DNA from 3 places in the Tardiphaga sp. 862_B3_N4_1 genome. Region 2 is predicted to be linked to each of the others. Evidence: riboswitches for the same ligand, from Rfam matches in the RefSeq annotation. Region 2 holds a riboswitch; each other region holds the start of a gene.
The links. Region 2 has a riboswitch for cobalamin ahead of metE (5-methyltetrahydropteroyltriglutamate--homocysteine S-methyltransferase). Riboswitches for the same ligand answer to the same signal wherever they lie in the genome.
Positions count from the first base shown of each region.

Region 1: linked by a shared signal. The riboswitch ahead of AB8B02_RS30540 (ribonucleoside-diphosphate reductase subunit alpha) and the one ahead of metE (5-methyltetrahydropteroyltriglutamate--homocysteine S-methyltransferase) in region 2 are both predicted to bind cobalamin.
Region 3: linked by a shared signal. The riboswitch ahead of AB8B02_RS17235 (TonB-dependent receptor plug domain-containing protein) and the one ahead of metE (5-methyltetrahydropteroyltriglutamate--homocysteine S-methyltransferase) in region 2 are both predicted to bind cobalamin.

Region 1 is NZ_JBPWQB010000002.1:2,797,002-2,801,581, reverse strand. Features, by position in the region: gene AB8B02_RS30545 (ribonucleotide-diphosphate reductase subunit beta) at 1-545, opposite strand, end outside; gene AB8B02_RS30540 (ribonucleoside-diphosphate reductase subunit alpha) at 685-3,618, opposite strand; cobalamin riboswitch at 3,738-3,952, opposite strand; gene AB8B02_RS30535 (hypothetical protein) at 4,142-4,327, shown strand; gene AB8B02_RS30530 (GlxA family transcriptional regulator) at 4,334-4,580, opposite strand, start outside.
Region 2 is NZ_JBPWQB010000001.1:2,062,371-2,066,950, reverse strand. Features, by position in the region: gene metE (5-methyltetrahydropteroyltriglutamate--homocysteine S-methyltransferase) at 1-1,573, opposite strand, end outside; cobalamin riboswitch at 1,678-1,889, opposite strand; gene AB8B02_RS09640 (peptidoglycan DD-metalloendopeptidase family protein) at 2,058-3,461, opposite strand; gene AB8B02_RS09635 (protein-L-isoaspartate(D-aspartate) O-methyltransferase) at 3,569-4,219, opposite strand; gene AB8B02_RS09630 (response regulator) at 4,512-4,580, shown strand, end outside.
Region 3 is NZ_JBPWQB010000001.1:3,614,997-3,619,576, reverse strand. Features, by position in the region: gene AB8B02_RS17240 (FecCD family ABC transporter permease) at 1-361, opposite strand, end outside; gene AB8B02_RS17235 (TonB-dependent receptor plug domain-containing protein) at 355-2,304, opposite strand; cobalamin riboswitch at 2,337-2,540, opposite strand; gene AB8B02_RS17230 (alpha/beta fold hydrolase) at 2,587-3,375, opposite strand; gene AB8B02_RS17225 (O-acetylhomoserine aminocarboxypropyltransferase) at 3,379-4,580, opposite strand, start outside.

The DNA of each region.
Region 1 (4,580 bases), on a different contig from region 2:
GCGGCCTTCTCGGTGATCGACGGCACCTCGCGATACATGTTGAACAGCTCGCCCTCATCGAGACCAAGGCTTTCGACAATGTACTGGAATGTGTGCGTATGCACGGCTTCCTCGAACGACTGCCGCAACAGATACTGGCGGCATTCCGGATTGGTGAGATGGCGATAGATCGCCAGCACGATATTGTTGGCGACGAGGCTCTCTGAGGCCGCGAAGAAACCGAGATTGCGCTTGATGGCGCGGCGTTCGTCTTCGGTGAGGCCATCGCGCGACTTCCACAGCGCGATATCCGCCTGCATCGAGACTTCGGTCGGCATCCAGTGATTGTTGCAGCCCGCGAGATACTTCTCCCACGCCCACTTGTATTTCAGCGGCAACAGCTGATTGACGTCGGCGCGGCAGTTGATCATGCGCTTCTCGTCCACCGAGACGCGGCCGCCGGAGCGATCGATGGTGCCGAGGCCGGTGGCGTCGGTGGGAGATTGCGGGATCGGGATGAAGGCGGGGGTTTTGGGAGCGGATGAGGTATCGGACCAGTCGAGCATGGGTGTTCCTGGAGATAGCTGAGTTTGATCGGTCGTCATTGCGAGCGAAGCGAAGCAATCCAGAAGGCCGCGAGCGCGGAAAGAACTGGATTGCTTCGTCGCTGCGCTCCTCGCAATGACGGCGGAGAGAACGCTGCCTTTACTGACACGCCTCGCATTCGGGATTATCGATCGAGCAGGCCATCGCTGCAGACAGATCCGGTGCAGTGACGGCGGAGGATGCCACGAGGATCGGCGCGCCTGCCGTCTTAGCTGTCGCGACCGTCGCCGAGACTGCGTTGAGCTTGCCGTCGGTACCCTTCAGCGTCGATTTCTCCACATGCGTCGCGCTGCGCGAGCGCAGGTAGTAGGTCGTCTTCAATCCCAGCGTCCAGGCCAGGCGATAGAGCTGATCGAGCTTCTTGCCTGAGGGATTGGCAATGTAGAGATTGAGCGACTGCGCCTGATCGATCCATTTCTGCCGGCGCGAGGCCGCCTCGATCAGCCACGCGCTGTCGATTTCGAACGAGGTCGCATACAGCGCCTTGAGATCGTCGGGCACGCGATCGATCGATCCGACGCTGCCGTCGAAATATTTGAGGTCGGAGACCATCACCTCGTCCCACAACCCGCGCTTCTTCAGATCGCGCACGAGGAAAGCATTCACCACTGTGAAATCGCCTGACATGTTCGATTTGACATACAGGTTCTGATAGGCCGGCTCGATCGACTGCGCGACGCCGCAGATATTGGAGATCGTCGCTGTCGGCGCGATCGCCATCACGTTGGAATTACGCATACCGGTGGACTTCACACGGTCACGCAGGCCGTTCCAGTCGAGCGTGGTCGAGCGATCCATCTGCACGCCACCGCGGGCTTCCGCGAGTATCTCGATGGAGTCGATCGGCAGGATGCCGCGGCTCCACAGCGATCCATCGAAGGACGGATAACGGCCGCGCTCGGCGGCGAGATCTACCGATGCGGAGATCGAATGGAAGGCAATCGCTTCCATGCTGGTGTCGGCAAACGCCACGGCCGCATCCGACGCCATCGCGATACCCTGCACCTGCAGTGCATCCTGAAAGCCCATCAGACCGAGACCGACCGGGCGATGCTTGAGGTTGGAACGCCGCGCTTCCGGGATGGTATAGAAGTTGATGTCGATGACATTGTCGAGCATCCGCATCGCCGTGGTCACGGTGCGCTTCAGCTGCGCGTGATCGAGACCGTCCTTGCCGATATGATTGAGCAGGTTGACAGAGCCGAGATTGCAGACCGCGACCTCATCATCGGACGTATTCAGCGTGATCTCCGTGCAGAGATTCGATGAATGGATCACGCCAGCATGCTGCTGCGGCGAGCGCAGATTGCAGGGATCCTTGAAGGTGATCCAGGGATGGCCGGTCTCGAACACCATGGTCAGCATGCGGCGCCACAAGTCAGTTGCGCGCACCTTCTTGAACACGCGGATCTCGCCGCGCGCAGCTTTTTCCTCATAGGCTGCGTAGCGCTCGGCAAACGGCTTGCCATAGAGATCGTGCAGTTCCGGCGTCTCGTCCGGCGAGAACAGCGTCCATTCGCCATCAAGCTCGACGCGCTGCATGAAAAGATCCGGCACCCAGTTGGCGGTGTTCATATCGTGCGTGCGGCGGCGGTCGTCGCCGGTGTTCTTGCGGAGATCGAGGAATTCTTCGATGTCGATGTGCCAGGTCTCGAGATAGGCGCAGACCGCGCCCTTGCGCTTGCCGCCCTGGTTGACGGCGATGGCCGTATCGTTTGCGACCTTGAGGAATGGCACCACGCCCTGGCTCTCGCCATTGGTACCCTTGATATGCGCGCCGAGACCGCGCACGCGCGTCCAGTCATTGCCGAGACCGCCGGAATATTTCGCCAGCAGTGCGTTGTCCTTCACCGACTTAAAGATGCCGTCGAGATCGTCGGCCACCGTCGTGAGGAAGCAGGACGACAGCTGCGGCCGCTGCGTACCCGAATTGAACAGCGTCGGCGTCGAGGCCATGAAGTCGAACGACGACAGCAGATTGTAGAATTCGATGGCGCGGGCTTCGCGGTCGATCTCGCGCAGCGCGAGGCCCATGGCAACGCGCATGAAGAAGGCCTGGGGCAGTTCGATGCGATTGCCCTGCACATGCAGGAAGTAGCGATCATAGAGCGTCTGCAATCCCAGGAACTGGAACTGAAGGTCCCCTTCCGGCTTCAGCGCGGCAGCGATTCGCTTCAGGTCGAAGCGCGCGAGTTCGGGATCGAGCAGCTCGGCCGCAATGCCGGTCTTGATATAGGCGCCGAAATATTCGGCGTAGCGCGTGGTCATGTCGGCCTGCGACGCGTGGGTCGGCGTGCCCCCTACAATGGACAGGACTTCGGTGCGCAGCTTGTCGAGCAGCAGGCGGGCGCTGACAAAGGTGTAGTTCGGCTCCTGCTCCACCAGCGTACGCGCGGCCATGATGCCGGCCAGTGCCAGCTCATCCAGCGTAATGCCGTCATAGAGATTGCGGCGGGTTTCCTCGAGCACCGGGGCGGCATCGACTCCGTCAAGGCCGGCGCAGGCCTCGTTGACGATCAGCGCGAGACGCGCCGAATCGAGAGGCGCGCGCGTGCCGTTGGCGAGCGTGACATGCAGCACCGGTGCGGTGGAAACCGGCGCGGGCTTGGCTGCCAGTTCCTCGGCGCGGGTGCGAGCGCGCTCCTCGCGGTACAGGACATAAGCGCGGGCCACCTTGTGGTGCTCGCTGCGCATCAGCGCCAGTTCGACCTGATCCTGGACGTCCTCGATATGGAAGGTGCGGCCTTCGCCGACGCGGCGAGTCAGCGCCGCCACGACTTCGCCGGTCAGCTGTTCCACCGCCTCATGGACGCGGCGCGAGGCCGCTGCCGTGTGGCCCTCGACGGCCAGAAAGGCTTTGGTCATGGCCACGGAAATCTTGCTACCGTCGAAGGGAGATACAGTGCCGTTGCGCCGGATGATCTGCATCGAGGGTTCGCGCGCAGGCGCAGCAAGCGTTTCCGGGGACAGCTGAATCAGCGGAGCGTGAGCCGCATCGCGGCCGTTGGACAGAGCGGAAGAGGAAGTAGGCATCGGCAAGACCCCGTGTGATGCATCAAGCAATGGGGGCTGGGGCCGAAAGGACGCTGCAAAATACACGGCGGAGATCCGCCGGCATTGCCTGCAAGCGACCGCTGGGACACCCCGCCCATGGACGTTCTGGTGTCGCGGCAGGTCTCCTGGCTCGCAGGTCAATGTCTGTTTCAGCCTTCCCGATGCTTGCGCATCAGTGACTTCAATCGAAACAGACTCACTGCTTACAGTTGCGGGGGCAGCGCCGGAATATGACGCAAAACAGCGTCTTTACCGGCTTCCCTCTTAGCCACCAAGTCTTGCGACAGGGCGGACCGTGACATCTACATTTGGTGTGACCCGCGGTGAAGTGTCAAGCGGGCATTGCGATCCACGGCAACAAATCCCGTAGGGCTGTTGGTTCAGTGGACAACCGCTTGCGTGGCGGAAACCGCGGGATCGTTGGCGGTTTCTGAACGATGCGATTCGTTGCCGCCGAGCACCGCGAAGCGCAGAACATCGTGATCAACCGATGGAGGATGCGATGCGCGACCTGATGACGACCACTGAAAGGATCAACTTCAACGGTTTCGTAGAGCGAGCGGGTGCGGTCACGACGTTCGAGACGACGGATCAGATCGCCCGGCGCCGCCTCGACGAGATGCTGAACGAAGCGCTGAGGGACAGCTTTCCTGCGAGCGATCCGATTTCTTCGCTGCAACTCGCCTGAGCAGAATCAAACCGCTCGAAAGCTGGCCCGATACTGGCTGGGCGTCAGACCCAGCCGTCGCACGAAAACCTGACGCATATGTTCGGCGGTGGTGAAACCGGATTCATAAGCCACCACCTTGAGCGGCAGATCGCTGCCTTCGAGACGGTTACGCGCCGTGTCGATCCGGGCGCCTTCGACAAAATCCGCCGGCGTCATCTTTGTTTCCTGCTTGAATACCCGCGCAAAGGTGCGCGCACTCATGCCCGCAACC
Region 2 (4,580 bases):
CGCCATGCACCAGCACGTCGAGACCAATATTCTCCTGCCAGCGAACCGCCCTCGCCGTCTGGTTCTGCAGGAACGTCTTGTAGGCGGCATCGCTGAGTGTACCCCTGACATGGGCTCCGCGTGCGTTTCTCACTTCCGCGGTCTGCGGAAACGAGCCGATGGTCGTTGTCGGGAATGCCGGCAGTTTGAAGCGTCGATGCTGTTCGGCAGCGCGCGTGGCAAAGTCACTGCCTCGACGACGCATTGTCGCGTCAACAGAGGCGACGCGTTTGGCGACCGCAAGATCGTGGATCTTCGACGATGCCAGTCGCGCAGCCGCCGCGGCATCCGACGCGACAAGCGTTGCAGCGACATCAGCGCGGCTGCCAGCCAGCGCTGCTCCAAGTGCGGCCAGCTCTTCCATCTTCTGGATCGAAAAAGCCAGCCAGCTTTTGACGTCCGGATCGAGATCAGTCTCAAGGCTGAGATCGATCGGCACATGTAGCAGCGAACAGGACGGCGCGAGCTCAACGCGATCCCTCCCCAGGAGATCGACCATGGGCTCCAGACCATCGAGCAGGCTGGACAGATCGGACCGCCAGATATTACGTCCATCGATCACGCCGAGCGAGAGGACCAGATCCTTCGGCGCCTTCGCAGCGACTTCGTCGAACTGATCGGGTGCCCGAACCAGATCGAGATGAAGCCCGGCGACGGGGAGCGACAGGGCCAGATCGAGGTTGTCGCTAAGTTCGCCAAAGTAAGTGTTCAGCATGATCCTGAGCTGCGGGACCGCTTCTGCAAAGGCGGCGTAGGTCCGCTGCAGCGCCTGCCGGGCCGGCGCGTCAAGATCGAGCACCAGACATGGCTCATCCAGTTGCACCCATTCTGCGCCTCTGTCGGCCAATTCCCCGAGCACCTCGACATAAACAGGCAGTAATCGATCGAGCAGCGTCAGCGGATCGAATGACGCATCCGCACTCTTGGCCAGCTTCAGATAGGTCACAGGGCCGACCAGCACAGGCCGCGTCTGATAGCCGAGCGATCTCGCCTCTTCGTACTCCTTGATCGGCTTGCGCGATGCGAGACCGAAGGTCTGATCCTGCACCAGCTCAGGCACCATGAAATGATAGTTGGTATCAAACCACTTGGTCATCTCCTGTGCTGGTACGCCTTGCGACGTGTCTTGCGCATGAGAGCCGTGCGTGCAGGCCTCGTCATGCCCAGCGCCTTGTGATCCACGCGCCATGGCAAAATAGGTCGCGAAGGAAACGTCTCCGCCCTTCCAGCCATAGACTTTGGGAATGGCGCCTACCATGACGCTGGTATCGAGCACCTGATCGTAGAAGGAGAAGTCGTTCGACGGCATGACCGTGATCCCGAGCGACTTCTGACGCGCCCAATTTGCGGCACGCAGCCCGACGCCGACATCGATCAGCGCATTCTCGTCGATTGCACCGGACCAATAGCTTTCCAGCGCCATCTTGAGCTCACGCCGCGGACCGATCCGTGGCGTTCCCAATGTAGCAACAGGAAGGGAGGACGTAGATTTGGCAGAAGACTTTGAAGAAGTAGACTTTGACACAGTAGACATGGCTTAACCCCAATGATTGGGGGCAAAAGGCCAAAGTGACACGTCTGGATTCCACGACGGCAGTCGCGGAATCGCAACCGCACCACCGGGACACCCCGCCCGAGGACGTTTATGTTGTCGAGGCAGGTCTCCTGGCTCGCGGGTCAATGCTGCTGTCCGGCCTTCCCAAAACCTTTGCGGGTCTCAGTGACTTTAATGGACAGCGGCTCACCGCTTACAGTTGCGGGGGCAGCTCCGGCCTTGGCTTAACGCCTCACCGGCTTCCCTCTTAGCTTCGGGCAAATCTTCCCGAAGAACCACGACATCCTCACATATGGGCAACATCGCGCGGCAGTCAACCGAGCTTGCGTGCGCAAGCTGCCCACTCGCGGCAGCGCGTTGAAGATTCCGGAGCTGGAGTGGGCCGTAGCCCCGAGATCAAACGCATCAAGCCCGGCACGAGGCCGGGCTTGCTCAAATGCTAACTACACTTCGTGGACTGCGCTTATGCGCCGTTGAGGAATTGCAGCGGATCGACCGGCGACGAGCCCTTGCGGATCTCGAAGTGAAGCTGCGGCGAAGTGACTTCGCCGGACTGGCCGGACTTGCCGATCACCTGACCGCGCTTGATGGTCTCACCACGTTTCACCATCAGCTCACTCGCATGGGCATATGCGGTGACGTAACCGTTGGAGTGACGAACGAGAACCAGATTGCCGTAGCCCTTCAGCTCGTTGCCGGAATAGGCAACGACGCCATCTTCGGCTGCCTTGATCGGCGTGCCTTCCGGCACGGCGACATTAATGCCGTCATTTGATTTGCCATTGGTCTTGGCGCCGTAGCCTGTGACCACGCGGCCGCGCACCGGCCAACGGAACGTCGGCAAAGCGCCGGTTGCGTCAGCGGCTTTAGTCGGCGATTCCGGCGTGGTTTCTTCAGGCGTCGTCGTGGCACTTGCCAGACGGGCCTTCTGTGCGGGCTCGGCAGAAGCAACACGGGCCACGGCAGCGGACGTGACCGCGCCAGCCGGAGCGGCCGTCACGGCTGCGACGGGCGCAGCGAGCGGCGCTGCTGCAGGAGCTGCATTGGCCGTACGCGCGCCGGGTACCGTGATCTTGGAGCCAAGCTTCAATTGGGCAGTCGGCGCCAGACCATTGGCGCGCGCGAGTTCGGCGACCGGCACGTTGTTCCGGCGCGAGATGCTCATCAGCGTATCGCCGCGATTGACGAAATGCATGGTCGATGCGCCGACGGCAGGTTTGCTCGCAGCAGCGGCAACGGCCGGAGTTGCCGCAGCGCCCTGGCGCGGAATGATCAGCGACTGGCCGGGCGACAGCGCGCGCGGACCCTTGTAGCCATTGGCCTGCAGGATCGCGGCCGACGAGACGTTGTAGCGCTTCGCCAGACCGTCGAGCGTGTCGCTGGTGCCGACGATGATCGAGGTGCCGCCATCACGGGCAAGGCCATTGGTCGCTGCAACCGAGCGCGGCGCCGTGGAGCCGGTGGTTTCGATCGGCGCACGTGCGGGCGGCGGCGTATACATACCGTTGCCGCCCCCGCTGACGGGTGCAGCCGACGCAACCGGACGAGCTGTCGGATAGGACTGCGGCGCCGAGATCGGCGGCGGCAAAGCCTGCGATTGATACTGCGGCTGCGGATTATAGGCCGGGCGCTGATACTGCGGCAGCTCCTGGCGCTCGACCGGCGCGCGCGGTGCTCGCTGCGGCACCGAGCCGGTGGTTTCGCCTTGCCAGCCAAAGCCACGGGACTGACCTGAGTCAAAATTTGGATTCTGAGATAGCCGTGTCTGCATGTCGGCGCTGCAGCCGGCAAAACCGATAGACATCAGCGCCAGCACCGCGACCTGCGGAGCGCGGCGCGAGTAAAGCAACTCGACAACGCTGGACATTGGTTACTCACTCATACGCAACAAACAACTGAATTGAGTAAACACCGTCTCCGTTACCAAGCCTTTAACCTTGCGACCAACACGTGACAGCCGTTCACGAACTTTTTTCAGAGTTCGCGCGCGATGCCCGGAAGTGCAGGCACGAAACGTACATCCACGAGCTCCTTTCGCTCCAATCCATCCCCGGTTTTGCGGATCCGGACCAGGGTCTGGACGCCATTATGAGGACCAACCGGCGCAAGCAGAATACCCCCCTCCTCAAGCCGATCGGTCAGCGCCACCGGCACCTCCTCCACTGCGGCGGTCACGACGATCCGGTCAAACGATCCCAAATTGGCAGCCGGGTTGAGGCCGTCGCCGAGCATGACCTCGATATTGTGGAGGCCGAGTGCCTCCAACCGGGTCCGGGCGGCGTCGGCCAGCGTGCGATAGCGCTCGATGCTGAGCACGTCGCGGACGAGCTTTGACAGGATCGCGGCCTGGTAGCCCGATCCCGTGCCGACCTCGAGCACACGGTGACCAGCATTCAATTGCAGCTGTTCGGTCATATAGGCCACCACGAAGGGCTGGCTGATGGTCTGACCGCAGGCAATGGCCAAGGCCGTATCGCGCCAGGCGTGGGCGCGATCGTTCGGCTCGACGAAGCGATCACGCGGAATATCCTCCATTGCGCGCAGCACCAGCCGATCGCTGATCCCACGGCGCCGCAGACCAAGCTGAAACGTCATCTGTTCGGGCGGCTGTCCGACGGTAATCATGGAAATGCCTCACGCAGCACAGGTTAGAAACACTCTCGATCTAGCAAAGATAGATTGATGTATTTCTGCGATCGGAACCGGGATAGCCTAACGACAACTTTTATTGTTCCGCGCGCGGAACCAGCAACATACCAGCCTGTTATGGGCGGGGCGCTGAAATCCTGATCTTGCTCTATCTGGTACCGAACACGCGACATGCGTCTTTGGGTCACGAAAATGGCAATGCGTCGAGATTGCGTTCAACCCGGGAATTTGCGATTTTGTTCAGAGGATTGGGGCAAGGAAACCGGCCATGACTGCAACGAACCCGCCGGGCGGCTCCGTCTTCCTGGTCGAAGACGAGGTCATGATCCGCATGATG
Region 3 (4,580 bases), 1.6 Mb from region 2:
ATGAGCGAACATCGGCCCAGCCGAGCGAGATCATCAGCACCGCACCGAAGGCCGCGGATTGCGGCGCGCCGAACAGCGACGGCGAGGCGAGGGGATTGCGCAGCAAGCCCTGCAGCGCGGCACCGGACAGGCCGAGGATCGCGCCGATGGCAAGTGCGAGAATCGCGCGGGGCAGGCGGATTTCACGCACGATGATCTGATGCACGTCGCTGCCGCCGCCGAACAGTGCATCGAGCACCGTCAGCGGCGAGAGTTTGACAGGTCCCGTGCCGAGCGAGCCCAGTGCCAGCAGCGTGACGAGGCCGACGAGCGCGATGGTCGCGATCGTCCGGCGCCGTGCTGCTGGCGCTATGCTCACCATGTGGCGTTGAAGCCTGCGTAAGCCGCAGGCCCCGTGGTGCCGAAGTTCAGCACTTCCTGATAATGCTCATTCAGGATGTTCTCGCCGCGGGCGAAGACCTTCCAGTTCGCATCGATCTTGTACTCGGTATAGAGGTCGACGCGGGTATAGGCATCCACCTGACCGACCTGATTGGCACTGCTGAAGCGCTTCGACACCGTGGTGACACGCGGCTCGATCATCCACTTGTCGGTGGGCGTGATCGTGAGTGCGAAGCGGGCGAAGTTCTTGGGACGACGTGCCAGCACGGTGTCGGTGCCGAGATCCTGTGCGTGAAGGTAAGTGTAGGCTACGTTGAATTTCACCCAGCCCGGAATGACATCGACATTGCCGCCGACTTCGAGACCGCTGGTCTCGGCGCGGGCGACGTTGACGTAATAGCCGAGCGGGCGGGACGCATCGGAGACAAAGTTGATCAGATTGCTGTAATCGGTGGAAAAGCCTGTGACCGACAGCACGACGCGGCCGTTGAAGAGGCTCTGGTCGATACCCGCGTCATAGCCGAAATTGGTTTCCGGCGTCAGGTTTCTGCTGCCGTAGGTCGTGTCGTAAAGCTGAAACAGCGTCGGCGCTTTTGCGCCGGTGCCAGCGCTGGCGCGGAATTTGGTGCCGGTTTCTGTAATGTTGTAGGCAGCCGTAGCGCGCCAGGTCTCGAAGCGGGCAACGTCGACGACGTCATCGACCCGGCCGCCGAGCGTGACGTTGAGCCGTTCACCGATCGGCACAGACCACAAAGCGAAGATCGAGTTGGTGTCCTGCTGTTTGGCTAGCAGCGGCGTCAATGGGCCGGCAACAGGCGAGATATTCGTGCTGTAGGTCTGCGCGGTCTCGGTCTGTGTCTTGGCACCATAGACGAGGGAGCCGAATGCGCCGAGCTTCAGGGTCGCCTGATATTCGGCGCCGAGACTGTTGCCGACATAATCGGAGATTTTCTCGGTGGTGTTTGCCGGCAACCTGTTGGTGCGATAGCTGACGTCGTCAAACATCCGCTCGGTGTGCGTATTCGACACGGTGACATTGTGAGTCAGAATGCCACCGAATGAATCGATGCCGACGCGTCCATAGACGGTTTGCAGCAGACGCGTCGCCGCTGACGGCGTATCCGGAAGCGTTCCCGTTGCTGCATCATAGGCCGAGCGCGTGAACGAATGGACGATGCCTGACTCAAGCCGGATGCCTTCGCCTGCATCGTAGCCGATGCGCGCCGAGCCGCCGACGCGATCGAAGCTGTCGTTTTCGAGATTCGGAAAACGTGCTTCGAGGGCAGGGATACGATAACCGTAACGCGAGAAACCGTTGCTGTGCTGACCGCCGCCGGTGAAGGCATAGGACCACGGACCGTTGGATCCGGTCAGCGATCCCTGCGTCATGACGGTGCCATAGCTGCCGGCTTCCGTGCGGACATTGACCTGCGCAGGACCGGAGCCCTTCTTGGTGATGATGTTGACCACGCCGCTCATGGCGTCTGAGCCATAGAGCGCGCTCTGTGGCCCCTTCAGGACCTCGATGCGCTCGATGGCGGAGGGCGTGAACATGGCGAATTCGAAGTCGCCCGATGCAGCCGTGGGATCGTTGACGCGGATGCCGTCGATCATCACCAGGGTCTGGCCGGTATTGCCGCCGCGCAGGCGCACATTCGCGGTGCCGCCGGGGCCGCCATTTTCGCTGATATCGAGGCCAGGCACGGTGCGCAGCGCATCGACCAGCGAGCCGGGATTGCTGGTCGCAATGGTTTCGCCTGACACCACGCTAATCGAACTGCCAGTGCGATTGAGCTGTTCGGGTGCTCTGTCCGCCGTCACTACGATTTCGGAGAGCTGCTCGGCACTGGACTGCGCAGCACTGTGAGAGCAGGACAGAACAACAACGGCCGCAGTGCCTGCGGCCAAATTCCGGATAGTCATATAACCCCTTCCGTCGACCCACCGTCGAACGAGTGTGAAACTCGTTACCGGCCGGTCTCCTGGCTCGCGGTGGTCTCCCGGTCCGCCTTCCCGAATCTGCGATGCAAATTCAGTGGCTTTGTGGACCTGGAATGGCCGCTTACAGTTGCGGGGGCAGCCGCGGCATAGGGGATATTTCCCCGCACCGCATTCCCGTTTCACCTCCTTGCGGAGGCACCGATAACGACAGACAGGAAGCACAGCGCGCCGCGCGGTGCAACAGCCATCGCCGCGTTGGGGACTCTATTGCTCGTGCTGTAGCGCGGCGAGCACGTCGTCGGGGCGCTCGACCATCATCATGTGGCCAGTGCCCGGCAGAATCACCGTGCGGGCGTTTTTCAAGGCGGCGGCCAGGGTCTTGCCAGCCTTGGCGGGAGTCATCATGTCCCGCTCGCCGAGGATGAGCGTGACCGGGATTTCGAGCTGGGCCGCAGCAGTCAGCGCATTCTGGTATGTATTGCAGGCGTTGAGATCGGCGAACAGCACGCCCGGCTTCGTGGCTTCCAGCACGCGCTGCGCGCCGCTATGCATCCACAACCCCGGCGCGAGACTGCCGCCGAGTTCGGCGCGAAAGCCGAGCCCCCAGATTGACACCATGTCGATGGCGGAGTGCTGATTGGCTTCGGCATCCTTCAACAGATCCGGGCCGACGGTCATCGTCCCTGCCGTGCCCATCAGGTCGAGGCGCGTGACTTTACGGGGATGCCGCGCTGCGGTCTCCAGCGCAATCAGCGAGCCCATGGAATGGCCGATCAGCCGCGCAGTCTTTGTGCCCGCTGCCTCGATCAATGCTGCTGTCCAGTCTGCGAGATCGGCGATGGTCGTGAGCGCTTCACCTTTCGAGCGACCATGGCCGGGCAGATCCGGCGCTAGTACGGCGAAGCCATGATGCGCAAACCAGCGCGTATGCAGCGCCCATGTCGAGTGATCGAAGCCGGCGCCGTGGATCATCACGACTACGGGCAGGGAAGGATCGAATGCGCGGCCGCCATTCGCGATATAGGTCTCGTGACCGTTGACGGTGAGTTGCATCGCTCAGCCCTTTTGCGAGATGCGCAGCGCCTGCGCGAGGTCATCGATGATGTCATCGGCGGCTTCGATGCCGATGGAGAGACGGATCAGCTCCTCGCCGATGCCGGCGGCCTTGAGCTGCTCCGCATCCATCTGCTGATGCGTGGTGCTGCCGGGATGAATGACCAGTGTCTTGGCGTCGCCGACATTGGCGAGATGGCTGGTCAGCTTCAGCGCTTCGATGAATTTGCGGCCGGCATTGCGGCCGCCCTTGATACCAAACGAGACGATGGAGCCGGCGCCGCGCGGCAGCAGGCGTTTCGCGAGTTCGTAATCCGGATGGTTCTCCAGCGACGGATGCAGCACCCAGTCGACCGCCTTGTTGGCCGTGAGCGCCGCCAGCACCGCATGCGTATTGGCCATATGGCGCTCCATGCGAATGCCCAGCGTCTCGACACCCTGTAGCAGCTGGAATGCATTGGTCGGCGAGAGACACGCGCCGAAATCGCGCAATCCTTCCGTACGGGCACGCATGATGAAGGCGGCAGTGCCGAACTGTTCGTCGAAGACGATGCCGTGATAGCCGGCATAGGGTTCGGTCAGTTGCGGGAACTTGCCGGAGGCGTGCCAGTCGAAGCGGCCGCCATCGACGATCACGCCGCCGATGGCGATGCCGTGGCCGCCGATCCATTTGGTGGCGGAGTTCATCACGATATCGGCGCCGAGCTCGATCGGCCGCGACAGGAACGGCGTCGCGAAGGTGTTGTCGATCAGCAGCGGGATCTTTGCGGCGTGGGCGATGTCGGCGACGGCGGGAATGTCGAGCACTTCGAGGCCGGGATTGCCGATGGTTTCGCCGATGACCAGTCTGGTGTTGGGCTTGATCGCCGCCTTGAAGGCGTCGAGATCGCGCGGCTTGACGAATGTCGTGGTGATGCCGAAGCGCGGCAGCGTGTGGGCCAGCAAGTTGATGGTGCCGCCATAGAGCGAGGACGACGCCACGATGTGATCGCCGGCATTGAGCAATGTGGCGATGGCGAGATGCAGTGCCGCCATGCCTGACGCGGTGCACACGGCGCCGACGCCGTTTTCGAGTGCAGCGAGGCGCTCTTCCAGCACCGCCGTCGTCGGATTGGAAATGCGCGTATAGATGTGGCCGGCGCGTTCGAGATTGAACAGCGCAGCGGCGTGATCCGAGTCCTGGAACACGTAGGATGTGGTCTGGT